Regions from separate parts of the Cryptosporangium japonicum genome, predicted to be linked through region 1. Evidence: riboswitches for the same ligand, from Rfam matches in the RefSeq annotation. Region 1 holds a riboswitch; the other holds the start of a gene.
What was found. Region 1 has a riboswitch for S-adenosylmethionine ahead of thrC (threonine synthase). Riboswitches for the same ligand answer to the same signal wherever they lie in the genome.
Positions count from the first base shown of each region.

Region 2: linked by a shared signal. The riboswitch ahead of ABD437_RS33090 (aminotransferase class V-fold PLP-dependent enzyme) and the one ahead of thrC (threonine synthase) in region 1 are both predicted to bind S-adenosylmethionine.

Region 1 covers NZ_BAAAGX010000029.1:18,175-32,861, forward strand. Annotated here, with positions in the region: gene ABD437_RS33320 (CocE/NonD family hydrolase) at 1-1,864, shown strand, start outside; gene ABD437_RS33325 (ABC transporter permease) at 1,861-2,706, shown strand; gene ABD437_RS33330 (sporulation protein) at 2,805-3,596, shown strand; SAM riboswitch class I at 3,700-3,830, shown strand; gene thrC (threonine synthase) at 3,841-5,112, shown strand; gene ABD437_RS33340 (cold-shock protein) at 5,553-5,759, shown strand; gene groL (chaperonin GroEL) at 6,152-7,780, shown strand; gene ABD437_RS33350 (S8 family serine peptidase) at 7,937-10,447, opposite strand; gene ABD437_RS33355 (glycerol-3-phosphate dehydrogenase/oxidase) at 10,543-12,267, shown strand; gene ABD437_RS33360 (hypothetical protein) at 12,277-12,447, opposite strand; gene ABD437_RS33365 (type 1 glutamine amidotransferase domain-containing protein) at 12,670-13,206, shown strand; gene ABD437_RS33370 (aminotransferase-like domain-containing protein) at 13,420-14,687, opposite strand, start outside.
Region 2 covers NZ_BAAAGX010000028.1:311,461-326,147, reverse strand. Annotated here, with positions in the region: gene ABD437_RS33090 (aminotransferase class V-fold PLP-dependent enzyme) at 1-1,029, opposite strand, end outside; SAM riboswitch class IV at 1,091-1,211, opposite strand; gene ABD437_RS33085 (DUF4334 domain-containing protein) at 1,222-1,698, opposite strand; gene ABD437_RS33080 (cytochrome P450) at 1,784-3,070, shown strand; gene ABD437_RS33075 (TetR/AcrR family transcriptional regulator) at 3,067-3,741, shown strand; gene ABD437_RS33070 (sterol desaturase family protein) at 3,752-4,594, shown strand; gene ABD437_RS33065 (FadR/GntR family transcriptional regulator) at 4,591-5,271, shown strand; gene ABD437_RS33060 (nuclear transport factor 2 family protein) at 5,265-5,771, opposite strand; gene ABD437_RS33055 (MFS transporter) at 5,869-6,918, shown strand; gene ABD437_RS33050 (metallophosphoesterase) at 7,028-8,218, shown strand; gene kstR (cholesterol catabolism transcriptional regulator KstR) at 8,187-8,852, opposite strand; gene ABD437_RS33040 (acyl-CoA dehydrogenase family protein) at 9,038-10,069, shown strand; gene ABD437_RS33035 (acyl-CoA dehydrogenase family protein) at 10,063-11,232, shown strand; gene ABD437_RS33030 (bifunctional MaoC family dehydratase N-terminal/OB-fold nucleic acid binding domain-containing protein) at 11,229-12,122, shown strand; gene ABD437_RS33025 (MaoC family dehydratase) at 12,119-12,487, shown strand; gene ABD437_RS33020 (lipid-transfer protein) at 12,484-13,650, shown strand; partial or broken gene ABD437_RS33015 (leucine zipper domain-containing protein) at 13,762-14,469, shown strand; gene ABD437_RS33010 (SAM-dependent methyltransferase) at 14,466-14,687, opposite strand, start outside.

The DNA of each region.
Region 1 (14,687 bases):
GGACACGCTGTTCCCGCTCTCCGAGGCCGACGCCAACGCGCGTGGCATCGCGGCCAACGGCACACCGGTCCGGGTGGCCTGGTACGCCGGTGGGCACGACTCGAGCGCGTCGACGCGGGAGTCCGAGCGCGTCAACGAGCTGGAACTGTCCTGGCTGCGTCACTACCTCGACGGCCGCGGCCCGGCGCCGTCGGACGAGTTCAGCTACACCACCGCGGGCGCGATCAGCGTCCGGGACACCCGGCCGACCACCCGGGTCTACACGCTGGATTCGTACTCGGCGGTGGAGCCGGACTACCGCGTCCGGGTGAGCGGCATCAGCCCGCAGCCGATCGCGAACCCGCCGGACGGCACACCGGCCGGCGTCTCGACGCTCCCCGGTTTCGGCGCCCTGACCAGCAGTTTCGCCAGCGCGGGCATCGACGTGCCGGGCCAGTTCGCCTCGTACAGCGGCGTCGAGCTGGAGCGCGCGGTCGACGTCGCGGGCGCGCCGACGGTGCGGCTGGCGGCGGCGTCGCCGACCGGTGAGGCCGTGCTGTTCGTCAAGCTCTACGACGTCGACGCGGACGGGCGCGCCACGCTGCCCGGCGGTGCGGTGGCCGCGGTCCGCCTGACCGGGCTGCCGCGGACGATCGACTCCGCGCCGCTGGTCACGGTCTCGCTGCCGATGATCGGGCACCGGTTCGAGTCCGGGCACAGCGTCCGCCTGGTGATCGCCACCGCCGACCAGGCCTACGCCGGCCCGGTCGCGCCGGCCGTCTACCAGGTGGCCGTGCAGGCCAACAGCCTGCACCTGCCCGCGGTGGCGCCGGTGCCGGTCGCGAGCTCGACCGGGCTGTGGACGTGGGTGCTGGTCGGGCTGCTGGGCGCGGTCGTGCTCGGCGTCGTCGTCGCGGTGTTCGTCGTCCGGGCCCGGCGTCGGCGGCTCGACGTCTCGGTCGACCCGGACGCGGCTTCGTCGCCGCTGGTGGTGCGGGGCCTGCGCAAGGCCTACGGCGACGGCTACCTGGCCGTCCGGGACCTGTCGTTCACGGTCGAACCCGGTCAGGTCGTCGGCCTGCTCGGCCCCAACGGCGCGGGCAAGACCACGACCCTGCGCATGTTGATGGGGCTGATCCGGCCCTCCGGCGGCGAGATCCTGGTGTTCGGTCACCGGATCCTGCCCGGCGCGCCGGTGCTGTCGCGGATCGGAGCGTTCGTGGAGGGCCCCGGCCTGCTTCCGCACCTCTCCGGCCTGGACAACCTGCACCGCTACTGGCAGGCCACCGGCCGTCCGGCCGAGTCGGCCCACCTCGAGGAGGCACTCGAGATCGCCGGCCTCGGCGCGGCCGTGCACCGCAAGGTGAAGACGTACAGCCAGGGCATGCGGCAGCGGCTGGCGATCGCGCAGGCCATGCTCGGCCTGCCCGACCTGCTGGTGCTCGACGAGCCGACGAACGGGCTCGACCCGCCGCAGATCGCCGAGATGCGTGCGGTGCTCTCCCGCTACGCCACCGACGGGCGGGCCGTGCTGGTCTCCTCGCACCTGCTGGCCGAGGTGGAGCAGGTGTGCTCGCACGTCGTCGTGGTCAGCAAGGGCACCGGTGTCGCCGCCGGTCCGGTCGGGGAGATCGTCGGCGAAGGGCGGTCGGTGCTGGTGGAGGTCGCCGCCGGTGACCAGGACGCGGCGGTGGCCGCCCTGCGTGCGATGCCCGGCGTCGAGGTGGTGCACCCGAACGGTGCCGGCCTGGTCGTCGAGCTGGCCGGCGCCGAGCGCAGCGACGTCGTCCGCGAGCTGGTCGGAGCCGGGGTCGGCGTCGAACGGCTGGTGGCCAGGCGTCGGCTGGAAGACGTGTTCCTGGAGCTCGTGGGAGAGCAACGATGACCTCGGCAATTCACCGGCCAGGACGGACGCTGCGGTTCGGCGCCGAGTTCGCACGTCAGCTCACCCGCCGCCGCACCCAGATCGCGCTCGGGTTCCTGGTCGTGCTGCCGCTGATCCTGGTGGCGGCGTTCAAGATCGGCGTGCCCGACGACCCCGACTCGGCGCAGGAGGGCAACAGCCTCGCCGACCTGGCCACCTCGAGCGGCGCGAACTTCACGCTGTTCTCGATCTTCGTGGCGTCGAGCTTCCTGCTGCTGGTGGTGGTCGCGCTGTTCTGCGGCGACACGGTGGCCAGCGAGGCGAGCTGGGGGACGCTGCGTTACCTGCTGGCGTCGCCGGTTCCGCGGGGCCGGCTGCTCCGTCAGAAGCTGAGCGTCGGCCTGGCCTACAGCGGGTTCGCGCTCGCGTTGCTGCCGACGGTGGCGATGATCGCCGGGACGCTCGCGTTCGGCTGGGGGCCGCTGCGTACCCAGCTCGGCGTCGACATCCCGGCGGTCGAAGCGCTCGGCCGCATCGTTCTCGCGGTCGTCTATATCGCAATCACGTTGCTGCCCGTAGCCGGACTCGCGTTCTACCTCTCGGTGCGAACCGATGCGCCATTGGGTGCGGTCGGCGGCGCGGTGATGCTCTGGATCATCTCGAATATTCTGGAAGCGGTCACCGCGCTCGGAGATCTTCGCGCGCTGCTTCCGACCCGTTACGGAACGGCGTGGCTGTCGCTGCTTTCCTCACCGATCGAGGCCGAGGACATGGTGAAGGGCACGGTTTCGGCCGTGGCGTACACAACCGTCTTTCTCGCCCTGGCCTGGTGGCGCTTTCTCCGGAAAGACATCGTCAGTTGATCGGCATCCGGTAGTCGCATCCCTGACGAGTCCGCCCCTTTGCGGGGCGCGGACTGCGACCATGCAGCAGACCACCTTCGCACCCAAAGGATCGTGTGATGTTCAAAAAGCTCTCGGCGATGTTCGGCGGCGGCGCGTCCGTCGATACCGTGCTCGCCTCTCCGCACACCCGGCCGGGCGACGTGCTCCGCGGCGAGGTGCGGATCAGTGGCGGCAACGTCGAGATGGTCGTCGACCGGGTGGAACTCGAACTGGTCGCCAAGGTCGAGGTGGAGGGTGAGTCCGCCGGCGGGGACGACTACGAGTACAACACGATGCTGCCGTTCCAGCGCCTGCACCTCGGGCACCGGTTCAGCCTGCAGCCGGGCGCTCGGCACGCGGTTCCGTTCGAGCTCGCCGTGCCGTGGGAGACGCCGGTGACCACGGTCAACGGGTACCCGCTGCACGGCATGCAGCTCGGCGTGCGCACCGAGCTGGAGCTGGCCGGTTCGCTGGACAAGGGCGACATGGACCCGATCCAGGTCAACCCGCTGCCGGCGCAGGCCCGCCTGCTCGACGCGTTCAGCCGGCTCGGTTTCCAGTTCAAGGGCGCCGACCTGGAGCGGGGCACGCTCTACGGGTCGCGGCTGCCGTTCTACCAGGAGATCGAGTACTACCCGGCGCACCAGTACGCCGGTTCGATCAACGAGCTCGAGGTCACGTTCATCTCCGGCCCGCAGTCGATGGACGTGCTGCTGGAGCTGGACAAGCGCGGCGGCTTCCTGACGTCCGGCAGCGACGCCTACAACCGGTTCACCGTGCAGTACGCGGGCGCCGAACAGCTCAACTGGGAGCAGTGGCTCCACGAGCACCTGCAGATCCTGACGCAACGGAGGGGAATGTTCCACTGAGTCATGGCGCCCGCACAGTGAGCCAGGTAACTCCCACCGAGTGTGCGGAATCGATTTGGCTCGCTGGGCGGGCGCCGTAAACTGGGCGTCACAACTTCATAGGAACTCATCCAGAGGGGCAGAGGGATACGGCCCGGTGAAGCCCCGGCAACCATCGCATCCAGCGAATCGCGCACAGCGAGGTAGATGCGACAGGTGCCAACTCCGTCCCGGTTGAACCGGGAGAGATGAGGATGGCCTCGCCATGACGTCGCTGCTTGCTGCCCAGGACACCACCAGCCCCGCTCGCGTGCTGCGCTGCCGGAACTGCGGTGCGGAGTTCCCGCTCATCGCCATCCACGCCTGTGCCGAGTGTTTCGGCCCGCTGGAGGTCGGTTACGACGCCGACGCGCTCGCGTCGGTGACCCGGGAACAGATCGAGGCGGGTCCGCAGAACATCTGGCGCTACGCGCCGCTCCTTCCCGTCGGCCAGAACGCCGACGACCGGGTTTCGCTCAACCCGGGTCTGACGCCGCTGGTCCGCGCCGACCGGCTGGCCGCCGCGATCGGCCTGAACGCCCCGCTCTGGGTCAAGGACGACTCCGCGAACCCCACCCACTCGTTCAAGGACCGGGTGGTCTCGCTGGCGCTCACCGCCGCGAAGGGCCTGGGCTACAGCTCGGTGGCCTGTGCCTCCACCGGGAACCTGGCCAACTCGGTGGCCGCGCACGCCGCCCGCGTCGGCTGGCAGGCCACCGTGTTCATCCCGGCCGACCTGGAGCCCAGCAAGATCCTCGCCTCCGCGGTGTACAACCCCCGCCTGGTCGCCGTCGACGGCAGCTACGACGACGTCAACCGCCTGACCAGCGAACTGCAGGAGGACGACGCGTTCGAGTCGACCGCGTTCGTCAACCAGAACGTGCGGCCGTACTACGCCGAGGGCTCCAAGACGCTCGGCTACGAGGTGGCCGAGCAGCTCGGGTGGCGTCTCCCGGCGCAGGTCGTGGTCCCGATCGCATCCGGTTCGCTGCTCACCAAGATCGACAAGGCGTTCGGCGAGTTGGTGAAGGCCGGCATCGTCGCTTCCCGGGACTGGACGGTCTTCGGCGCGCAGTCGGCCGGCTGCTCGCCGGTCTACACCGCGTTCGCCGAGGGCCACGACGTCGTCCGCCCGGTGAAGCCGACCGGCATCGCGAAGTCGCTGAACATCGGCAACCCGGCCGACGGGCCCTACGTGCTCGACGCGGTGCGCCGTACCGGTGGCTCGATCGCCGCGGTCGGCGACGACGACATCCGCGACGGCATCCGGCTGCTCGCCGAGACGACCGGCATCTTCGGGGAGACCGCGGGTGGCGTCACGGTCGCGGTGCTGAAGAAGCTGGTGGAGTCGGGAGAGCTCGACCCGGACGCCGAGACCGTCATCTTCAACACCGGCGAGGGCCTGAAGACCGCCGACGCGGTCGAGGGCCGGGTCGGCCCCACCCACCGGATCGCGCCGTCGCTGCGCGGAGCGCGTGAAGCCGGTCTGCTCGGCTGAATCCGGACGTCCCGAACGACCCCGTGCCTCAAGTACGGGGTCGTTCGTCCGTCTGGAACTTGAGAGAGTGGTCTTCGTTCCGCGAAACTCGCAATAAAATTGCATAAAGCGGTACGAATAACGCGGTAGGTAGTAGAACTGATTAGTGGGGTCGGAAACGCTGACCGGTATAACCGGGGATAGCTCTTACTCAGACCAGTGAGGCTGGTGGTTCTCCTGGTTTCGGCGCCGATAAGTGCGCGAGAGCAAAAAGTTCCTTGGTGGAACTACCCTTTTCTGAGCGTCACTTTCGTACTGCCTAGAGGTCCGGTACCGTCCTGACCGGTCGTAGTTCTTGCCAGTGTTCGTGCGATCTGCAGTGCGGGGCTCTTGGACGAAGACCCGGAGCGCATGGTCAAGGAGTGCGTTTCGTGGGCACCAGCAAGTGAGGGAAGTGCACAGTGGCGCAGGGCACTGTCAAGTGGTTCAACTCCGAGAAGGGGTATGGCTTCATCGCTGTCGACGGCGGCGCTGATGTCTTCGTCCATTACTCGGCGATCATGATGGACGGGTACAAGTCTCTCGAAGACGGCCAGCGAGTCGACTTCGAAGTGACTCAGGGTCCGAAGGGTCCGCAGGCTGAACGAGTCACGGTCGTCGCGTCCTAGTTCCAGACTTCAGCGAGGCCCGTTCCGGTGGGTGCGACCGGAACGGGCCTCGTCTGTTTTGTTGAGCGGGCCGGCGCTATTCCTTCCGGTCAATTCTTGAATTCCGACGGTTGTTCGGATTCCCGGCCGCTCCTCGCCGAGGGGAGCGTGCGCGCCCGGCGGCCGCCGGTGGGACCCTCCACGTTTGCTTGCACTCGCCTGGGTCGAGTGCTAAACAGGAGATTGGCACTCGGTAGTCTTGAGTGCCAAGGTCGGAGAGGTGAGGCTCCCGGCGCGTCGGTCCGTGCCGGCGCAGTGGGGGGTCGTCCGTCGCGGGCACCGTTCCGACCGTGCAGTCTCCGGTTGTCCTGCGCGGCATCCGGGGGTCCGACACCATCGGAGGACATCACCGAATGGCCAAGTTGATCGCGTTCGACGAGGAGGCTCGCCGCGGCCTCGAGCGGGGCATGAACCAGCTCGCCGACGCTGTGCGGGTGACGCTCGGTCCCAAGGGCCGCAACGTCGTGCTCGAGAAGAAGTGGGGCGCGCCGACCATCACGAACGATGGTGTGTCGATCGCCAAGGAGATCGAGCTCGAGGACCCGTGGGAGAAGATCGGCGCCGAGCTGGTCAAGGAAGTCGCCAAGAAGACGGACGACGTCGCGGGTGACGGCACGACCACCGCGACCGTTCTGGCCCAGGCGCTGGTCCGTGAGGGTCTGCGCAACGTGGCCGCTGGTGCGAACCCGATCGCGCTGAAGAAGGGCATCGAGGCGGCCGTCGCGGCGGTTTCCGAGGCTCTGGGCAACGCGTCGAAGGAGATCGAGACCAAGGAGCAGATCGCTTCCACGGCCTCCATCTCCGCGGCTGACACCTCGGTCGGCGAGATCATCGCCGAGGCGATGGACAAGGCCGGCAAGGAAGGCGTCATCACCGTCGAGGAGAGCAACACCTTCGGGCTCGAGCTGGAGCTCACCGAGGGCATGCGCTTCGACAAGGGCTACATCTCGCCGTACTTCGCCACCGACACCGAGCGGATGGAGGCCGTCCTCGACGACCCGTACATCCTGTTCGTCGAGGGCAAGATCTCGACGGTGAAGGACCTGCTCCCGCTGCTGGAGAAGGTCATGCAGGGCGGCAAGCCGCTCGCGATCATCGCCGAGGACGTGGAGGGCGAGGCCCTCGCCACCCTGATCGTCAACAAGATCCGGGGCACCTTCAAGTCGGTCGCCATCAAGGCGCCGGGCTTCGGTGACCGCCGCAAGGCGATGCTGAACGACATGGCCATCCTCACCGGTGGCACCGTCATCAGCGAGACGATCGGCCTCAAGCTCGAGAACACCACGGTCGACCTGCTGGGCACCGCCCGCAAGATCGTCGTCACCAAGGACGAGACCACGATCGTCGACGGTTCGGGCGACGCGGAGCAGATCGAGGGCCGGAAGAACACCATCCGGGCCGAGATCGAGAACTCCGACTCGGACTACGACCGCGAGAAGCTCCAGGAGCGCCTCGCCAAGCTGGCCGGCGGCGTGGCCGTCATCAAGGTCGGCGCGGCCACCGAGGTCGAGCTCAAGGAGCGCAAGCACCGCATCGAGGACGCGGTGCGCAACGCCAAGGCCGCCGTCGAGGAGGGCATCGTCGCCGGTGGTGGCGTCGCTCTGCTCCAGGCGTCCACCGTCGCGTTCGAGAAGCTGGACCTCTCGGGCGACGAGGCGACCGGCGCGAACATCGTGAAGGTCGCGCTCGAGGCTCCGCTCAAGCAGATCGCGGTGAACGCCGGTCTCGAGGGTGGCGTCGTGGCGGAGAAGGTGCGCAACCTTCCGTCGGGCCACGGCCTGAACGCCGCCACCGGCGAGTACGTCGACCTGGTCGGCGCGGGCATCATCGACCCCACCAAGGTCACCCGCTCCGCGCTGCAGAACGCCGCTTCGATCGCCGGTCTGTTCCTCACCACCAACGCGGTGGTGGCGGACAAGCCGGAGAAGGCCGCGGCCCCGGCCGGCGACCCGAGCGGTGGCATGGGCGGCATGGACTTCTGAGTCCTGCTCTCACCCGCACCACGTAGAGGGCGGGCCCGGGTTTCCCGGGCCCGCCCTTTCGCATGTTCCCGGGCCTTCCGTGCCTACGGCGGGTTTCCGGGCCTACGGCCGGGAGTTCTACCCCGGGAACCCGTCGTAGGCCCGAGAACCCGTCGGTCAGCGGGGGCGGGCGGCTTCGCCCTGGCGGGCCAGGGTGACCGCGGCGGCGGCGTCGACGGTGCCGGCGCCGATGACGTTGCGCGCGCTGCCGCCGCACGTCGAGGCGGTGCCCAGCGTCGCGTCCTCGGCGCTGGCGCGCAGCAGTGCGGCGGTACGCACGATGTCGCCACGCAGCGACGGCGCGGCCTGCCAGACCAGCGCGACCACCCCGGCGACCTGCGGGGTGGCCATCGACGTGCCGGACAGCCGCGAGTACCCGCCCCCGGGCCACGCCGACAGCACGTCCACGCCCGGTGCCATCAGATCGGGCTTGGACTCCGCGTCACCGGGCACCGGGCCGCGGCTGGAGAAGTCGGCGATCACCCTCTTGTCGTCCACCGCCCCGACCGTGAACACCGAGTCGTACCGGCCGATCGGGTCGGTGATCGAACGGCACCGCGCGCCCTCGTTGCCGGCTGCGGCCACCACGAAGATGCCCGCGTCGCGCAGCGCGTCGACCGCCGGTTCGAGCGTGCCGGCGCCGCACCCCTCCACGTCGGGGCAGCCCCACGAGTTGCTGAGCACGTCGGCCGCGCGGGCCGGATCGCCGTCGGTGAACGGGTTGCCCCCGTCCCGGAACGGGGCCAGCATGAACTGCAGACAGTCCAGGTAGAGGCCGGGGTTGCCGAGCGGGCGGGCCAGGTTGGCGCACCCGATCCAGGTGGCGCCCGGCGCCACCCCGACGTTCTTGCCGACCGCGCTGCCCGCGGTGTGGGTGCCGTGGCCGTTCGGGTCGGTGGGCGTGGTGGTGTGGTTCCACGGGTCGTGCCAGCTGTCGGCGCCGCCCCGGTAAGTCGCACGCAGTGCCTCGTGGCGTGCGTCGACGCCGCTGTCGGAGAAGCCGACGACGATGCCGCGGCCGTCGGTGCCCTCGCGCCAGGCCTGCGGTGCCTTGATCGTCTCGAGGTTGGCCGGTGTGCCGGTGAGCGTGCGGGTGTCGGGGGAGCCGGCGGTGGCCGCCTCCGGGATCGGGCGGAGCTCGGGGTTCGGCTGCACCGAGGCCACGTCGTCCCGGGTGGCGAGCACGGCCCGCACGAGCGGGGTGTCGTCGACCTCGACCGCGTTGACCAGGTAATACGACGTCGGGTCGGCGCCGACTTTCCGGAGCGCCGAGAGCAGCGACGCCTGGGTGCGGCGGGCGTGGTCCACCAGGAGGCGGTAGACGGCCGTGCGCCGGGCGGTGAGGTCGGTGGTGGAGTTGCCCACCGAGGTGGTTCCGGCCTGGTTCTTCAGGACGACGAAGAGCCGGTCGCCGTGGAAGCCGTCCTGCCCGGGGCCGAGCCACAGCAGCCCCGACGAGACCACCAGCACCCCGATCAGCGCCCCGGCGAGCACCCGCCCACGCCGCCCGCCCGACCGCCCCGGCGATTCCGCTCCTTCGTCCCCATCCGGCGCGTCATCCGCATTCCGCGCTTCGTCCGGGGCCGGGGCTTCGTCCCCGGGCGGCGTTTCGGGCCCGGCCGGCTCGGTGGGACGCGTGGCGTGGCCGGGACGGGTGGCCCGGCGGGCCGCGATGGCCAGCACGAGCGCGACCACCGCACCGGTGACCAGGGCCAACCACGCGGAGATGCCGGTACCGATCGCGGCCCACTGCGGTACGTCGCTCGGCACCAGCAGGAGCGTGATCTCCTCGGCGTCGACGAAAGCCAGCGGACCGAACGCCGCCACTGCGACGAGCAACGCACCGGGCCACCGGCGGGCCGGGTCGGCACACGCCAGCGCCACGCAGACGGCCGGCAGCACGCCGAGCAGCAACAGCTGGGTGCCGGGCGCGCCGAACGCGCCGGCCAGCAGCGTGAGCGGCACCGCGAGCACCAGCGCGTCGAGCACCAGCCCGGCGACCGGGCCGCCCACCGGCACCCGGAGCGGCCCGGTGCGCCGCAGACGGGACACCAGCACACCGAGCCCGAACGCGGCCAGCGCGGCCGCCGCCACGTCGAGCGGGCCACCGAGCGCACCGACCCACCACCAGGGCAGCAGGACGACCAGCCCGCACGCGACCGCGACGGCCGTACCCACCCGAGGACCCCGCGCCGGCGACGCCACGGGCGCGGACGGCCACCGCCGGAGCGCGAACGCGAGGAGGAGCGCGACGACACCCGCCAGCGCGTCGGCCACCGCGTCGCCGGCCGACCAGGGCACCACCCGCACGAGCCCGAGCAGCGCCGCGCAGCACGCGGCGAGGGCCCAGAGCCGGGCGACCGCGCGGAGCACCGGCCGTTTCACCAGGAGCCAGGCCAGCGCGGCCGGCGCACCGGCGCCCAACGCGACGAGCACGCTCAGCCCCGGCCAGAACGCGCCGGGCACCCGGTAACCACCGATGACCAAGATCTCGTGCGCGACCCAGACGAACGGCGCGACCACGGCCGTGACCCCGACGGCACTCAACCCGGCCAGCGTGACCAGCGTGGGGGCCACCCAGCGGGGGACACCACCGGCCGGACGCGGAGCGGGCACGTTGGGCTGCATGCGCGCACCGTATCGGTAGGGGCCGACATGCCTGGTCCGAGCGGCGGCCGGAGGCGAACGCGACGTACCGTGGACAGGTGAGTCGTGATCCGCAGGTGTCCCGTTTCGCCGCCAGCCAGCTCGGTCCGCAGCAGCGCGCCGACGCACTCGCGCGGCTACGCACGGAGACGTTCGACGTCGTCGTCATCGGCGGGGGAGTCACCGGCGCCGGTGCCGCGCTCGACGCGGCGAGCCGTGGCCTCTCGGTGGCGCTGGTCGAGGCGCGCGACTTCGCGGCCGGCACGTCCAGCCGGTCCAGCAAGCTCATCCACGGCGGCCTGCGCTACCTGGAGCAGCTCAACTTCAGCCTGGTGCGGGAGGCGCTCGAGGAGCGCGGCCGGCTGCTGACGACGCTCGCGCCGCACCTGGTGCGCCCGACCCCGTTCCTGCTGCCGCTCAACCACCACGGCTGGCAGCGGCTCTACTACGGGGCCGGCGTGGCGCTCTACGACACGCTGGGCTCGATCCTGGGCACGGCCCGAGGCCTGCCGCGCCACAAACACCTCTCCCGCACGTCAGCAAGAAGGCTGTTCCCGAGCCTGCGCCGGGACGCGCTGGTCGGCGCGATCCGCTACTACGACGGCCACGTCGACGACGCCCGCTTCGTGCTGACGCTGGCGCGCACCGCGGCGTCCTACGGTGCGGTCACGGCCACCAGCACGCGCGTGGTCGACCTGCTGCGCAACGCCCGCGAGGTGGTCGGCGTGCGGGTGCGTGACCTGGAGAGCGACGAGGAGTTCGAGGTCCGCGCCCGCACGGTCGTGGCGGCCACCGGCGTCTGGAGCGACGACCTGTCGGAGATGCTGCACGAGCGTCCCGGCCTGCGGGTGCGCGCGAGCAAGGGCGTGCACCTCGTGGTGCCGCGCTCGGTGATCTCCGGCGACGTCGGGCTCATCCTGCGCACCGAGAAGTCGGTGCTGTTCGTCATCCCGTGGGGCGGGCACTGGATCATCGGCACCACCGACACCGACTGGGACCTCGACCGCGCCCACCCGGCCGCGTCCAGCGTCGACATCGACTACATCCTCGAACACGTCAACGCGGTGCTCGAACGCCCGATCACCCACGACGACATCGAGGGCGTCTACGCCGGTCTGCGGCCGCTGCTGGCCGGTGAGGACGAGTCGTCGTCGAAGCTGTCACGCGAGCACGCGGTCGTGGAGCCGATGCTCGGGCTGATGCTCGTCGCCGGCGGCAAGTACACGACGTACCGGGTGATGGCGGCCGACGTCATCGACAAAGCCGCCCACCGGCTGCGTAGCGTGCCGGCGAGCCGCACCCAGGACATCCCGCTGATCGGCGCGGACGGCTTCACCGCGATGTGGGCCAACCGGGCCGACCTGGCCCGGCGGCACGGGGCGACCGTCGGCGCGGTGGAGCACCTGCTGGAGCGCTACGGCTCGCTCACCACCGAGCTGCTCGCGAGCATCGACGCGGATCCGCGGCTGGGGCAGCCGGTCGTCGGTGCGCCGGAGTACCTGGCCGCCGAGATCGCGTACGCCGCGTCGCACGAGGGTGCGCTGCACCTGGAGGACGTGCTCACCCGCCGGACCCGGATCTCGATCGAGACCGCGCACCGCGGCCTGGACTCCGTCGAGGACGTGGCCGACGTGCTGGCGCCGACGCTCGGCTGGGACGCCGCCACCCGGCGGCGGGAGGTGGAGCACTACCGCGCCCGGGTGCTCGCCGAGCGGGAGTCGCAGCGGATGCCGGACGACCTCACGGCCGACGCCGCCCGGCTGGGCGCACCCGACGTCCGCAAACCGTCGAAGCGCCCCTGACACGGAGTCCTAGGCCGAGTGCACCTCGTCGAAGATCGAGTGCTCCTGGGCGCCCTCGTGGGCCGGCTCGAGGTCTTCCTCGTTCGAGCGCTTCCGGCCCCACATCGCCGCACCCATGATGCCCGCGATAACCGCAACCGTCAGTGCGGTGAAGAGCGTCAAAACCAGAGGTGTGCTCATAGTGCTCAGCGTCGGGTGTGAAAGCGCCATCGTCAAGCGCCCTGGTCCGTTCGGGTGAGGTCTTCGACCGGTCGTGGGAGCAGGCAACTCTGCGTCGTCGAAGCAATTAATCTGCGTCGGAATTTCGGTCACTGAGCAGTTTCCGTGGTCAGTTTGATGTTGGTTCCACCGGGAAATCGGCTCCGGACGGTAGAGGACGACAAAGACGACGAAAGGCTGACGATGGCTACGCAATTGAACGGTGCCCGGATCGCGTTCGTCGCTGCGGACGGCGTCGAGCAGGCGGAACTCGACCAGCCGTGGGCCGCGATCAGCGACGCCGGGGGACAGCCGGAACTGATCTCGCTCTCCGCGGGCAAGATTCAGGCGTTCAATCATCTCGACCACGGTGACACCCGTTCGGTTGATCGTGATCTGGATGCTGCGAATCCGGACGACTATGTCGCGCTGGTACTTCCGGGTGGAGTAGCTAACGGTGATTTCGTTCGGGCCGATGAGCGGGCTGTGAATTTTGTTAAGAGTTTCTTCACGTCGGGCAAGCCGGTCGGGGTCATCTGCCACGGCGGGTGGGTGCTGATCGAGGCCGGCGTGGTGGAAGGGCGCACGCTCACGTCCTGGCCGAGCCTGCAGACCGACTTCCGGAACGCCGGGGCGCAGTGGGTGGACCGGGAGGTCGTGGTCGACGGGAAGCTCGTGACCAGCCGGAAGCCCGATGATCTGCCGGCGTTCTCGGCCGCGGTGCTGGAGCAGTTGGGCTGAGCGTCACCAGCCGTCGGGGTACCGGTTCCGGGGGCGGGGGCGTGTCCAGGTAAGGCCGGATGTAACGGCTGAGGGTCGGTCGGCGACCGGGGCGGGTGATACCGGCCGCCCCGGTCCGACGTCGGCCAGGGGTGCCGGCCACTCCCGGCGCGGATGAACTGACCGTCCGCGGTGGAGATCACGACGGCCCCACCCGTACTGCGTCGTCAGGCGCTACACGACCGGGCGAAGGTTCGGCTCCCACGGGCCGTGGCGCTCCAGCTCGCTCCACGCGGAGGCGAAGCGGCGCACCACCTCGGTCAAGAAGTCCGCCGGGAAGCAGTACGGCAGCCGCAGGAACGAGTCGTGGCCGCCGGAGACGTCCATCGAGCGCCCCGGGATCGCCTCGACGCCGTGGCGCAGCGCCACCTGGCTGAACACCGCCGCGTCCACCCCCGGCAGCTCCACCCAGAGCGACGGCCCACCCAGCGGGGTGCGCCAGCGCCACTGCGGCAGGTGCTCGGCGAGCAGCGCCTCGATCGTCGCCAGTTGCTCCCGCCGTTCCGGCACGCGTCGCTCCACCAGCGACGAGAGGCCGGGCACGATGCGCGCGGCCACCAGTTGGTCGATGATCGGCGACCCGAGGTCGGCCAGCGCCTTCCGGCGGGCGAGCCGGCTGATCACGTCGGCGGAGGCGCGGGCCCAGCCGACCCGCAGACCGCCCCAGACCGACTTGGACAGCGACCCCAGCTGGATCAGCGTCACCGGCCGGTCGCCGGCCGCGGCGGCGAACGAGGGGAGCGGCGGCGGCACGTCGTGCCCGAGGCTGACGCCGGACAGCGTGTCGTCCGCGACCACGACGACGTCGTACTGGGCCGCGAGCTCGACGATCCGACGGCGGCGGGCGGCGGAGAGCAGCGCGCCGGTGGGGTTGTGGAACGTCGGCATCAGGTAGACGAGGTCGATCGGCGACTCGGCCAGCACCTTCGCCAACGCCTCCGGCCGGACGCCGTCCTGGTCGATCGGCACCGGCACCAGCGTGGCTCCGACCGCGCGGAACACGTCGTAGCAGGCCGGCCAGCCCGGAGCCTCCACCGCCACCCGCGAGCCCGGCCGCAGGTACAGCTGGGCGACCAGGTCGATGGCCTGGTGCGCACCGGTGGTCACCAGGATCTCGTTCGGCCTCGACGGGAGACCGAGGTCGGTGAGGTACCCGGTGATCGCCTCGCGGAGACGCGCGAGGCCGTGCGGCTGGTAGCCGGGGTCGAGCATGGCCTCGGCCAGGTCGTGGTGGAGCACCTCCTCCAGCGCGGCCGGCACCGCGACGTCGGCCATGCCGGCGGCCGACGCGAGTGAGAGCACGCTGCCGGGACCGTCGATCAGACGCTGGAAGAGCTGCGCGGAGTGGCCTCCGGGCACCCGGCCGTCGCCGATCCGGCCGGCTCGGGCGGTACGGGCGATCCGGGTGCCGCTGCCGCGCCGGCTCTCCACCGCGCCCTCGC
Region 2 (14,687 bases), on a different contig from region 1:
CACCGCGAAGCTCACGATGCCGACACGGTCGTGGCCGTCGGGGAACGTCCGTAGCTCCTCGACGCCCGGCAGCGTCGCCAGCCCGGCACGCAACCGCTCCACCAGGGCGTTCTCGGCGGCGGCGAGCGCGTCCCGGTCGGCGGCGCCGAGCGCCGCGCCGACCGCGGCGAGCGCCACCGCGCCGAGCAGGTTCGGGGTTCCGGCCTCGTGGCGGGCGGGCCCGGAGTTCCAGTCCACGGCGTACCCGATCAGGTCACCGTCGGTCACCGGGGCGACGTAGGCGGTGGCGCCGCCGCCGGCCAGGTACGGATCCGCGGCGTCGAGCCAGTCGGCCCGTCCGGCCAGCACGCCGGCGCCGAACGGCGCGTAGAGCTTGTGCCCGGACAGCGCGAGGTAGTCGATGCCGTCGGCGGCCAGTGACACCGCCCGGTGCGGCGCGAGCTGGGCGGCGTCGACGGCGATGCGCGCGCCGTGCCGGTGCGCCACCTCGGTCAGCGCGGCCAGCGGCCACACCTCGCCGGTGACGTTCGAGGCCCCGGTGACGGTGACCAGCACGTTCCGGCCGGAGTGGGCCTCCAGCGCGGCTTGGAGTGCGGCAATCGCCTCGGCCGCGCTGCGTGGCACGGGCAGCGACACGGTGCCGCGCCAGGGCAGCAGGTTCGCGTGGTGCTCACCGGCCCAGCCGACGACGGTGGTGCCGGTCGGCAGCGCCCGGGCCAGCAGGTTCAGCGCGTCGGTGGTGTTGCGGGTGAAGATCACGTGGTCGTCCGGGCGGGCGCCGACGAAGTCGCCGATCGTCTGGCGCGCCCGCTCGTAGGCGAGCGTGCAGCGCTGCGACGCCGCGCCCGCGCCCCGGTGCACGCTGGCGTACCAGGGCAGGATCGAGTTCACGGCGTCGGCGGCCGCGGACAGGCAGGGCGCGGTCGCGGCGTAGTCGAGGTTGACGTGGTCGGTGAGCGTGCCGTCGGAGAGCACGACCGGCAGGTCACCCCCGAGCACGGTCAGGTCGGGGGCCGGTCCGGCGGTCACGGCGGGGCGGGCACGGGTCAGCACGAGGCGTCGCTCCTGGCACAGGGGACCCCGGTCAGGAGGTCCGCGCTTGCCCGCCGCGAGGACCGCGGTCGGGCCAGGTCTTCACCCGGGGCACCCCACCGCGAACCGTGGAGGGTTGCCGGCCAGCGAGCCGGGGCTTGACGCTGACACTCATGACCTAGGGCCGGACTATACGCGTTCCAACAGGAAGTAGTAGTGGTGGCCCGCGTGGAAGATCAGCGGCGACTTGCCGTTCATGATCCCCATCAGCGTGCGGTCGTCGACCCATTTGAAGTGGTCGAACACCGGCTGGGCGTCGTACACCATCGTCGCGGTGACCTCGCCGCGGAACTCGACCGCCCAGAGCGAGGCCTCACCGCCGCGACCGAGCGCGAGGTCGGAGAAGAGCGCGCCGTTCTCGTCCCGGCAGATCAGCGGTTTGGCGTCGGAGGCGCTGACGAACGTCTTGCCGTACCAGCGGGCGTCGGCCAGGCCCTGGTGCAGCGGGTGCCCGGTGGCGAAGTCGGCGCCCTTCCACGCCCCGAGGACGTCGTCGACGCGGGCGGTCGGTAACGCGGCCCAGATCTCGTCGAGTTCCTCGGGTCGGACCCCCTCGGTCCACTGGCGTAGTTCGGCGAATCGGGTTCGGGCCTCGGTGAGCTCCATGGGCCGAGATGTTAACGGTGATTCACGTTGACGGCTAGGCGACGTACGGTGTACGTAAGACGTACGTCGTACGTCTGGAGGCTCGATGGAGACCCGAGAGCGCCCGAACCGCCTGCACGCCGAGCTGCTCGCCGCCGGCTCCTGGTCGACGCGGCACGGCGTCGCCCGGCTGGCGATGAACCGTGCCCGCAAGCAGGGTGACCTGCAGGCGCGGCTGTTCTCCGACCGCTCCACCCGGGACGACCCGTTCCCGCTCTACACCCGGATCCGCGACCGCGCGCCGATCGTGCGCGGGTCGTTCCTGGCCGCGACCGCCCACCACCGCATCGCCGAGGCGGCGCTGCGCAGTGACGCGTTCGGCGTCGTCTCCGATCCGGACGCCCTCCCGCCGGCCGCCCGCTGGGTGATGACCCGCCCGCAGCGGACGATCGGCCCGGTGACGCCGCCGTCGATGCTCGCGGTCGATCCGCCGGTCCACACCCGTTACCGCCGGCTGGTCTCCCGCGTCTTCACCGCGCGCGCGATGGCGTCGCTGCGCGGGCGGGTCGGTGAGCTCGCCGACGAGCTGCTCGACCGGGTCGACCCGGAGACCGACCTGATCAGCAACTACGCGAGCATGCTGCCGGTGACGATCATCGCCGAGATCCTCGGCGTGCCGGCCGACATGCGCGCGCAGTTCGTCACCTGGGGGAGCACGGCCGCGCCGGTGCTCGACATCGGACTCTCCTACCGCGAGTACCGCCGGGTGGACCACGCGATCCGTGCGCTCAACGACTGGATGTCCGGCCACTTCGCCCGGCTGCGTTCCGACCCCGGCGACGACCTGATCAGCCGCCTCATCCACGACGACAACGATCTCGACGAGAACGAGCTGCTGGCCATCGCGGGCCTGCTGCTCGCCGCCGGGTTCGAGACGACGGTCAACCTGATCGGCAACGGCGCGGCGCTGCTGATGTCCCACCGCGACCAGCTCGACGGCCTGGAGTGGAGCAACGCGGTCGAGGAGATCCTGCGCTACGAGTCGCCGGTGCAGAACACGGCCCGGCGGGCGCTGCGCGACACCGAGGTCGCGGGCGTTCCGGTGCGCAAAGGCACGTTCCTGTCGATCCTGATCGGCGGCGCCAACCGGGACCCCGCGGTCTTCGACGACCCGGAGCGCTTCGACGTGCACCGCGCGAACGCCCGGGAGCACCTCGCGTTCTCCAGCGGCGTCCACTACTGCCTGGGTGCCTCGCTCGCCCGCATCGAGGGTGAGGAGGCGCTCCGCCGGCTCTTCGAACGCTATCCGGACGTGCGGCCGGCCGGCCCGGCCCGGCGTCGTCCCACCCGTACCCTGCGGGGCTACGACGAGCTGCCGGTGCGGCTGACGTGAACGCCGCGCGCCGCGGTCCGGAGCCGGTGGTGCGGCTGGTGCTCACCCGGGAGCGGATCGTGCACGCCGCGGTCGAGCTGATCGAGCGGCACGGCGTGGACGCGCTCTCGATGCGCGCGGTGGCGGCCGAGCTCGGCGTCGCGGTGATGTCGTTGTACAACCACGTGTCGAACAAGGCCGCGCTGCTGGAAGGCGTGGCCGAGTACGTCGTCGCGGGGCTCGACACGGTGCCGTCGGGAACCGGCGACTGGCGGGCGGAGGCCCGGGCGCTGGTGCGCGCGTTCCGGACGGCGGCCCACGAGTACCCGCACGCGATGCGCGTGGTGCTGACCCACTCGATCGACAGCACCGCGGCGTCGCGGCTGGCCGAGCGGTCGCTCGCGCTGGCGGCGGAGGCGGGGTTCCGGGGCGCCACCGCGGTGCGCATCGTGCACACGCTGATGGCGTACGCGGTGGGGTCGCAGCTGCAGGCGCTCTGGCTCGGGCAGCTGATCGACCGGGTGTCCGAGGGGCCCGGCATGGCCCGCGTGGACCCGGCGCGGTTCCCGCACGTCGTGGCGTCCGCGTCGGCGTTGCTGGCGCACGACCCCGAGGCCGACTTCGAGTTCGGCCTGGACCTGCTGATCACGGCGATCGAGCGACTGGTTGAACCAGTGGACCAATCCACGTAGGCTGCGCGGCATGACCGAATACGTGCTCGTGTTCGCCGTACCGGTTTTTGTGCTGTTCGTAGCGCTGGAGATCGCCTCCTACCGATTCCTGAGCGACGAGAGCGAGCTCGGCTACACCGCGTGGGACACGGTGACGAGCCTCTCGATGGGGCTCGGGTTCCTCGTCGTGGAAGCGTTCTGGAAGATCGTGACGCTCGCGGCGCTGGCCGGGGTGTACGCGCTCACCCCGGTACGGCTCGACCCGACGTCGATCTGGACGTGGGTGCTGTTGTTCGTCGCCGACGACCTGGCCTACTACTGGTACCACCGGTCGCACCACGAGGTGCGCATCCTCTGGGCCTCGCACGTGGTGCACCACTCCAGCCGGCGCTACAACCTCTCCACCGCGCTCCGCCAGCCCTGGACGCCGTTCACCGCGCTGCCGTTCTGGTTGCCGCTGGCGGCGATCGGCATCCCGCCCTGGATGATTTTCTTCCAGCTGTCGGTGAATCTGATATATCAATTTTTCCTCCACACCGAACGCATCGATCGGATGCCGCGCTGGTACGAGGCGGTGTTCAACACCCCGTCCCACCACCGTGTGCACCACGGCACGCAGCAGGTGTACCTCGACCGCAACTACGGCGGCATTCTGATCGTCTGGGACCGGCTGTTCGGCACGTTCGAGCCGGAGGGTGAGCGGGTGATCTACGGCCTGACCACGAACATCGGCACGTACAACCCGATCCGGGTGGCGTTCGGGGAGTACGGGAAGATCGCCCGCGCCGTGCGGGACGCGTCGTGCTGGCGCGACCGGGTGGGCCACCTGCTGCGCGGGCCGGGATGGGCGCCGCCCGTAAAGTCGGTGACGTGACCTTCAGCCCGATCGCGCGCACGGCCGTCTCCGACGCGGTGTACCGGCAGTTGCGTAACGCGATCCTGGCCGGATCGCTGGCGGCCGGATCGGCCCTGCCCGGTGAGCGGGCGCTGGCCGAGGAGTTCGGGGTGGCGCGCCACGGGCTGCGCGAGGCGATCCGGCGGCTGCAGCAGGCCCGCCTGGTCGAGGTGAGCCACGGCGGCGCCACCCGGGTGCTGGACTGGCGGGTGTCCGCCGGGCTGGAACTGCTCGGCGAGTTGGAGCTGCCCGACGAGCTGATCCTGCGCTCGGCGCTGGAGATGCGGCTCGCGATCGGCGTGGACGCGGCCCGGCTGGCGGCCACGCGCGCCACGGCGGGCGCGGCCGCCGAGATCGAGGGGTTCGTCACCGGGTCGGTCGGGGTGACCGACCCGGTCGTGCTGGCCGAGCGGTACGAGCAGTTCTGGCGGTTGATCATCGTCGCCGGGGACAACCTCGCCTACCAGCTGTCGTACAACAGCCTGGTGCTCGCGATGAACCGGAACCCCGAGGTCACGCGCGAGTTGTCCGCACCGGAGGCCGCCGATCTGGCGACCCAGCGGGTGCTCGCCGCGGCGATCGCGTCGGGCGACGTCGACGGCGCCGCCTCGGCCGCGCGGCGGCTGACGTCGGTGATGCTGGCGCGCCTTCAGTGACCGCGGTTCGGGTCGGCCAGCGGCACCAGGGTCCGCTCGCCGAGGCGCGTCATCGCGTGCAGCGGCACGGTCGCGGCCCGGATGACGCGGGCCAGCCCCGGGCGCCCCTGGGCCCGGACCAGCGCCGGCCCGATCGTGCTCATCACCTGCGTGAGCGCGGGCAGCGGGCGGCCGAACAGGGTCAGCTCGACGACGCGGCCCTCGTCGTCGAAGCGCAGTAGCTGCGCCTCCTCGAACGGTTCCTTTCCGGCGCGGCCGGTGAGGAACAGCGACCGGGTGCGCTCGTCGCCGACCTCGGTGTGGTAACGGATGTCGTCGAAGACCTGCATGGCGGCGACGAGCATCTGACGCACCTGTTCGCGGCCTTCGAAGCGGAAGGCGGCGGTGAGCGGGGAGATCGCGACGGCGTTCTCCGCCAGGCAGGCGGTGGCCGCCTCGGCGTCACCGCGCTCCCCGGCCGTGCGCCAGGCGGCGGTCGTGGTTTCGGTGGTGGTCGGCATCGCTACCTCCTCGACGGGGTTGCCGTCGACGGTAGCGCGAATGTCTACACCGTGTCGACGACTATTTCTGTCGTAGGTCGGGGCTAGCTTCCCGGTCGTGGGTCACCTGCTGGCCGATACCCGTCCACTCCGGACCTCACCCGAGTTCCGGAGGGTCTGGGGTGGCCATCTGGTGTCGGCCATCGGCACCGGGATGACCGGGGTGGCGCTGGCGATCCAGGTCTGGGGCATCACCGGGTCGTCGTTCGCGGTCGGCGCGATCGGCCTGGCCACGATGGTGCCGACGCTCGCTCTCGGGCTGCTGGGCGGCTCGATCGCCGACGCCGTCGACCGGCGGCGGCTGGTGCTGGCCACCAGCCTGGGCCTGACGCTGGTGGCGGCGCTGCTCGCCGTCCAGGCCGTGCTCGACCTGCGGCAGCTCTGGCTGCTCTACCTGCTGGCCGCGGCGCAGTCGGGTCTCTCGGCGGTGGACGCGCCGGCCCGGCGTACGTTCGCGCCGCGCCTCCTGCCGCCGGCCCTGATCCCGGCCGCGGCCGCGCTCACCCACCTCGGGTGGCAGGTCAGCGCGCTGGTCGGGCCGCTGGTCGCCGGCAGCCTGCTCGCCGATCTGAACGCGATGGTGCTGGCGATGCCCGCGGCGTTGTTCCCGGCGCTGGCCGACGCCCGGTTCGGCGGTGGGGAGGCGACCGCGGCGCTGCTCTACGCGGCGATCGGTCTGGGTGGTCTGGTGGCGGGCGTGCTGTCCGGCCCGCTGGGCCGGATCCGGCACCAGGGGGCGGCGATGCTGGTGGCGGTCGGGGCCTGGGGAGCGGCGATGGTCGGTCTCGGGGTGAGCCCGGCGCTCGGGCTCGGGGTGGTGTGTCTGGTGGTCGCCGGCGCGGCGGACGTCGTGACGGTGGTGCTCCGCGGTTCGATCCTGCAGCTGACCACGCCCGACGCGCTACGGGGCCGCATCGGCGGCGTCGACTTCGTGGTCGGGGCGGGCGGGCCGCAGCTCGGTAATGCCCGCGCGGGAGCGGTGGCGGCGGTGGTCGGGCCGGCGGCGAGTGCCGCGTTCGGGGGCGTGGCGTGCGTGCTCGGCGCGATCGGGATCGCGGCGGCCATTCCGGCGGTCCGTCGCTACCGCGTCGAGAGCGAGGGCGGCTAGGGCGCCGGTGCGGGTTACGCCGGGTTGGCGGAATCACCGGGAGTAGCGTGCCGTTGGCATTAACGGAGCCGTCGCTCCGCTAGTACGCACCGTCGAACAGGAGTACGTCGTGGCCGAGCCCTCTCCCCGCGTCGCCGACGCCGCCCCGGCACCCACCCCGGAGCGCGGCCGGCGCCCCTCCGCGTTCCTCGGCGTCGTCGTCGTCATCTCGCTGCTGCTCTTCGGCGTGCCGTGGTGGACGCTGCTCGGCCCGGCCAACGACTGGCCGCTCGCCGTCGTGCTGGTCGGGTCGCTGGTGTTCCTGGCCGGCTTCGTCGGGCTGCCGGTCTCGATGATGCGTGGCCACGGCCGCCACGACGACCGGGCCGCGCGGATCGGCGACACGCTGCTCGGCGTCGTCTGGGTGCTGTTCGTCTGGTCGTTGATCGGCACCGTGCTGCGGCTCGCGCTGGGGCTGGGCGGGGTCGACGACGCGCCCCGGATCGCCGCGGTGTTCACGCTCGTCGTGAGCGCCGTGCTGCTGGCCTGGGGGCACTACGAGGCGATGCGTGTCTCCCGCGTCCGCGAGGTCGACGTCACGCTGCCGCGCCTGGGCGCCGGGCTGGACGGCACCCGCGTGGTGCTGATCGCCGACACCCACTACGGCCCGATCGACCGGGCGGAGTGGTCACGCAAGACCGCGGAGCTGGTGAACACGCTCGACGCGGACGTCATCGCGCACGCCGGTGACATCGCCGACGGCACGCCCGACCAGCGCGCGGAGCAGGCCGCGCCGCTCGGCACGCTGAACGCCACCCTGGCCAAGGTGTACGTCACCGGCAACCACGAGTACTTCAACGAGGCCCAGGGCTGGCTCGACCGGATGACCGACCTGGGCTGGAACTCGCTGCACAACCGGCACGTGGTGGTGGAGCGCGGCGGCGACCGGCTGGTGGTCGCCGGCGTCGACGACGTCACCGCGAAGTCCTCGGGGCTGCCCGGCCACCGCACCGACCTCGCGGCGGCGCTGGACGGCGCCGACGAGGAGTTGCCGGTGCTGCTCCTGGCCCACCAGCCGAAGTTCATCCGGCACGCCGCCGAGGCCGGCATCGACCTGCAGGTGTCGGGGCACACGCACGGCGGCCAGATGTGGCCGTTCAACTTCCTCGTGCGGCTCGACCAGCCGGTGGTGCGTGGCCTGTCGCGGCACGGCGAGCGTACGCAGCTCTACACCAGCGGGGGCACCGGTTTCTGGGGCCCGCCGTTCCGCATCTTCGCGCCGAGCGAGATCACGGTGCTGACGTTGCGCTCCGCTCGCTGACGTTGTCCAGGAGGAGGTGCACGGTGAGTTCGAGGCGGGCCGCGACGTCGCTGACCGAGGCCCGCCGGGTGACCCAGGCGACCAGGTTGGAGAGCCACACGTCGCCGATCACCCGGGCGATGGCCAGGTCCTCGGCGTTCGGCTCCTCGTGGATGGCCTGCCCGAACATCCGCTCCATCAACCGGGCCACGGTGTCGACCTCGGCCGACACGCTGGCGTCGGCGAACATGAACGCGCGCGTCATCGCCTCGGTGAGCTGCGGGTAACGCTGCAGCTTGCGGGTGACCCGCCCGAGCACGAACAGCACCCGCTCGCTGGGCGTCTCCCCGGGGATGTCGATGCGGTCGAGCCGCTCCTGGGCGTTCTCGAACTCCCGGGCGAGGCCGGTGACCAACAGGTGGTTCTTCGAGGGGAAGTACCGGTAGAGCGTGCCCAGCGCGACGTCGGCGTTCTCGGCGACCGCGCGCATCTGCACGGCCTCGTAGCCGCCCTTGGTGGCCAGCGCGATCGTGGCGTCGAGCATCCGCTTGCGCCGGTCGCGCTGCGCGGCCGAGCCGAGGTCGTCCTCGGTGAGTGCGTTGAGCGTGTTGAGGACGCTCGGCCCGCCACCGCGCGCACGAGATGGTCCGGCCATCGGGTTCTCCCTGGGTCTCAGCGATACCCGCACAGAATACCCCGAGCCAGGAGTCACACGTTCTAGTGTCGGGGGTCCGTCACGTTCCCGTAACGCACGATCGTCCCTTCGTGACAGTGGAGAAACCGTTCTCTTCACCGCGGAACGCCGCGACGCATGGATAGAACCTGTTCTAGTATCCGGTGGTGGACTTCACTGCCGAACCACCGCTGCGTGACGCCGCGGAGCTGGCCGCGCTGGTGGTCGAGCGCTCCGCCGGCGACGGACTGTGGGACGCGCTCGTCGACGCCGGGCTCGTCGAACTCTCGTTACCCTCCGGCGTCGGCGGCGACGATCTCGGGCCCGCCGGAGCCGCGGCCGTCCTCACCGAGCTCGGGCGCCGGGCGGCCTCCACCCCGTTCTACGCGACGCTCGGCGTCGGCGCGCTGACGCTGGCCCGGTGCGGTGCGGCCGAGCAGCTGCTCCGGCGCGTCGTCGACGACGGCACCGTGATCACCGCGGCGTTGCACGAACCCTCGGCGCCGTTCCCGGCCGAGCCCCGCACGGTGGCCGACGGCCGCTCGGTCTCGGGGGTCAAGGTGGGGGTCCCGGACGCCGACGCGGCCGAGTACGTGCTGGTGCCGGTGGCCGGCCCGGCGCTGCTGCTGGTGAACCTCTCCTCGCCGGGCGTGGACGTCTCCCGGGTACCGGGCGCCGGGCCGAACGCGCCGTACCGGGTGGCGTTCGACGCGGTGCCGGCCGAAGCCGTGGTCGGCGGGGCCGACGCGGTGCGTGACCTGTACCGGCTGGCGCTGGCGGCCGCGGTCAGCTACGCGGACGGGCTCCTCGCCGGTGCGCTGGAGCTGACCGTGGCGCACGTGGCCGCCCGGCACCAGTTCGGGCGTCCGCTGGCCACGTTCCAGGCGGTCGCCCAGCAGATCGCCGACGTCTACCTGGCCTCGCGCACGCTCCACCTGCTGGCGCAGTCCACGGTCTGGCGGCTGCAGCACGACCTCGATCCGGGCACCGACGCCGAGGTGGCCGCGTACTGGGTGGCGACCGAGCTGCCCGCGGCGATCGGCACCTGTCACCACCTGCACGGCGGTCTCGGCCTCGACCGGGACTACGCGCTGCACCGGTTCTCGGCCGCGGCGAGCGACCTCGCGCGGCTCGTCGGGGGCCCGTCGGACACGCTCGACCGGCTCGGCGCGCGGTACCTGGGGGGCGAGAAGTGCTGATCGATCTGACGCCGGAACAGCGGGCGCTGCGCGACGAGATGCGCGCGTACTTCGCCGGTGTGCTCTCGCCCGCCGAGCGGAGCGCGATGCTCGTCGACCGGCACGGCCCCGAGTACCGGGACCTGATCCGCCGCCTGGGCCGCGACGGGTGGCTCGGGCTCGGCTGGCCCACCGAGTACGGCGGGCGGGGCCTCGGCCCGGTCGAACAGCAGCTGTTCGTCAACGAGGCCACCCGCGCCGACGTGCCGCTGCCGTCGGTGACGCTGGAGACCGTCGGCCCGACGTTGCAGCGCTTCGGCACCGAGGACCAGAAGGCGAAGTTCCTGCCCGGCATCCTGCGCGGCGACGTCCACTTCGCGATCGGCTACACCGAGCCCGAAGCCGGCACGGACCTGGCGTCGCTGCGCACGCGAGCGGTCCGCGACGGCGCCGACTACGTCGTCAACGGGCAGAAGATCTTCACCACCGGCGGGCACGACGCCGATTACGTCTGGCTGGCCTGCCGCACCGATCCGGACGCGCCGAAACACCGCGGCATCTCGATCCTCATCGTCGACACCCGCGACCCCGGCTACTCGTGGACGCCGATCATCACGTCCGACGGCGCGCACCACGTCAACGCCACGTACTACCGCGACGTGCGGGTGCCGGTCACGATGCGTGTCGGCGAGGAGAACCGCGGCTGGCGGCTGATCACCACCCAGCTCAACCACGAGCGGGTGATGCTCGGCCCGGCCGGGCGGCTCGGCGGCCTGCTCGACCGGGTGCGCTCCTGGGCGTCCACCCGTACCGACCCGGACGGCACGCCGCTGCTCGACCGCCCCGACGTACGCCGCTCCCTCGGCCGGGTGCACGCGTTCCAGCGCGCCAACGAGCTGCTCAACTGGCAGGTGGCCGCGGCGGCCGGCGGCTCGGGGGAGATCGCCGACGCGTCCGCGTCGAAAGTGTTCGCCGCCCAGGCCGCCCAGTGGGCCGGGCCGCTGCTGGAGGACGTCGTGTCCCGCCACGGCGACCCGGCCGACCCGGAGACCGCCGCGCTGCTGCGCTGGCTCGACGTCCACCGCAAACGCAACACCGTGCTGACGTTCGGCGGCGGCGTCGACGAGATCCAGCGCGAGCTCATCGCCACCGCGGGCCTGGGCCTGGAGAGGGTGCCCCGATGACCGACATCCTCGAAGCCGCGGAGAAGATCCGGGCCCGCGGCGAGAGCGCGCCGTTCGTCGCCCGCGACCCGGTGAACGAGCCGGTGATGCACGCCTGGCTCGACGCGCTGGGTGACCCGAACCCGATCTACGTCGACGAGGACGCGGCGCGCGCGGCCGGTCACCCCGGCGTCGTCGTGCCGCCGGCGATGATCCAGGTCTGGACGATGCCGGGCCTGGGGCGGGTACGCGACGCCGACGACCCGCTCTGGCTGATGCTCGGGGTGCTCACCGAGGCCGGCTACCCCTCGATCGTCGCCACCGACTGCGACCAGACCTACCACCGCTACCTACGCCCCGGCGAACAGCTGACGGTGCGCTCCCGGCTGGGTGAGGTCACCGGTCCGAAGCAGACCGCGCTCGGCGAAGGCTGGTTCGTGACGACGCACAACACCTGGTACGCCGGCGACGAGCCGGTCGCCGAGATGGCGTGGCGGGTGCTGAAGTTCCGCCCGGCACCTCCGCCGCCGGCCGTGCTGCGCCCGGTGGTCAGCACGGACACCGCGTTCTTCTGGGAGGGCACCGCGGCCGGTGAGCTCCGCATCCAGCGGTGCGAGAAGTGCGGAACGCTGCGTCACCCGCCCGGGCCGTTCTGCCGGTCGTGCGGCTCGGAGTTCACCGGCTACCTCGTCGCGTCCGGGCGCGGCACGGTGTTCAGCTACGTCGTGCACCACCACCCGCCGGTTCCCGGGCGGCCGACGCCGTACGTCGTCGCGCTGGTGGAGCTGGAGGAGGGGGTGCGCATCCTCGGCGAGGTGCTGGACGGGCCGCCGGAAATCGGCACGCCCGTCGCGGTGGTGTGGCAACGCATCGATGATTCGCTGACTTTGCCCGCCTGGAGGGTTCGATGACGGAGCTACCTCCGCTGGTTCTCGACGTGACACCGACGTTCATCGTCAGCACCGCGATAGCGACGCGCGACTTCCAGGAGGTGCACCACGACCGTGACCTCGCGGTGGCGCGCGGCTCCCAGGACATCTTCCTCAACATCCTGACCACGACCGGCCTGGTGCAGCGCTACGTCACCGACTGGGCGGGCCCGTCGGCGCGGGTGGGCGGGGTGAAGATCCGGCTCGGCGTGCCCTGTTACGCGTACGACCAGCTGACGTTCTCGGGCTCGGTGACGTCGTCCGAGGGGACGGAGCTCACGGTGGCGGTGGTCGGCCGGGTGAGTCGTGGTGACCACGTCCGCGGAACCGTGAGGGTGACGCTGTGAGTCTGTCCGGCCGGGCCGCGCTGGTGGGGATCGGCGCCACCGACTTCTCCAAGGACTCCGGGCGCAGCGAACTCAAACTCGCCGCCCAGGCCGTGCGGGCCGCCCTCGACGACGCCGGGCTGACCCCCGCCGACGTGGACGGGCTGGTGAGCTTCACCCAGGACAACAACACCGAGATCGCGGTCGCCCGCGAGGTGGGCATCCCGGAGCTGACGTTCTTCAGCCGGATCCATTACGGGGGCGGCGCCGCCTGCGCCACCGTGCAGCAGGCCGCGATGGCGGTGGCGACCGGCGTCGCGTCGACGGTGGTCTGTTACCGGGCGTTCAACGAACGCTCGGGGCACCGGTTCGGCCAGGTGCAGGCGAACCTCGCCGTCGCACCGACGACCAGCGGTGTCGACGCCGGCTGGTCGTACCCGTTCGGGCTCGGCACGCCGGCCAGCTGGGTCGCGATGTTCGCGCAGCGCTACCTGCACACGTACGGCGCCACGTCCGAGGACCTGGGCCGGGTGGCGGTGACGATGCGCGCCCACGCGGCGACGAACCCGGCGGCCTGGTTCTACCAGCGCCCGATCACGCTGGAGCAGCACCAGGCGTCGCGGTGGATCTGCGAGCCGCTGCGGCTCTTCGACTGCTGCCAGGAGAGCGACGGCGGGGTGGCGCTGGTCGTGACGTCGGCCGAGCGTGCCCGTGATCTCCGGCGCAAGCCGGTGCGCATCGCCGGCGCGGCCCAGGGCAGCGGCGACGACGAGTACCTGATGACCAGCTACTACCGCGACGACCTGACCCGGCTGCCGGAACTGGGGACGGTGGCGCGCCAGCTGTGGGGGCAGGCCGGGCTGGGTCCGTCCGACGTGGACGTCGCCGTGCTCTACGACCACTTCACGCCGTTCGTGCTGGTGCAACTGGAGGAACTCGGCTTCTGCGGACGCGGCGAGGCCGCCGGGTTCGTCGCCGGCGGGGCGCTCGGGCTCGACGGCGCGCTCCCGACGAACCCGCACGGCGGGCAACTGGGGGAGGCGTACATCCACGGGATGAACGGCATCGCGGAGGCGGTGCGCCAACTGCGGGGCAGCGCGGTGAACCAGGTGGCGGGCGCGTCGACGGTGCTCGTGACCGCGGGCACCGGCGTCCCGACCAGCGGCCTGGTACTCACCGTCTAGGTGTTCTGTCCATGGACGTTGGTGACGGCCGGGGGTGACGTGAGGGAGGACCTCCGGGCAGGTGTGTAGCTGCCAAGCACACACAGCCTGTCGGTCCACGGAGGTCCTCCAGTGCCCCGCCGTAATGCCCCGCTGACCGAACTCGGACGGCTGCGGCTGGCCCGCTGCGTCGTCGAGGCCCGGTGGTCGTTGCGGCGGGCCGCCGACCGTTCCCAGGTCTCCCACCACCGCGGCCCGCTGGGCCGAGCGTTACCGCCGCCACGGCGCGGCCGGCATGGCCGACCGGTCCAGCCGCCCGCATCGCTCGCCGGCCCGCACCCCGATCAGCGTCGAACGCCGGATCGTGAAGATCCGGGTGGCCAAGCGCCTGGGACCAGCCCCGATCGCCGCCCGCCTGGGCCTGAACCCGGCCACCGTCCACCGCATCCTGACCCGCTACCGCCTGTTGCACACCGCCCTCGACGACCACTCCCGCCTGGCCTACACCGAAATCCTCGGCGACGAACGCGAACACACCGCCGCCGCGTTCTGGACCCGCGCCCAGGCCTGGTTCGCCGCCCGCGGGATCACCGTCGCCCGGGTCCTGACCGACAACGGCGCCTGCTACCGATCCCAGCCCTGGGCCCAAGCCCCGGCCGCGACCGGCATCCGACACAAACGCACCGGGCCCTACCGGTCGCAGACCAACGGCACAGTCGAACGGTTCCACCGCACCCTGTCCGAGGAATGGGCCTACGCCCGCCCCACCGCGGCCACACCGCCCTCGGCGGCCTACCACCGGCAGCCCGCGTCACCAACCTGTCGGGACAGAACATCTAGGGCTTGCGGGCCACCGCCCCGTAGCAGCTGGCCTCCGGCGGTGGCACCGGCACGCCCTCGGGGCGCCACTCGCTCACCGGCACGATTCCCGGCTCGACGAGCTCCAGCCCGGCGAAGAACCCCGCGACCTCGTCCTTCGAGCGCACCTGGGACGGGGTCGGGCTCGTCGCGTCGGCCGCCGCGACCCTCGCACGCACCGCCTCCGGCACCAGGTCGGC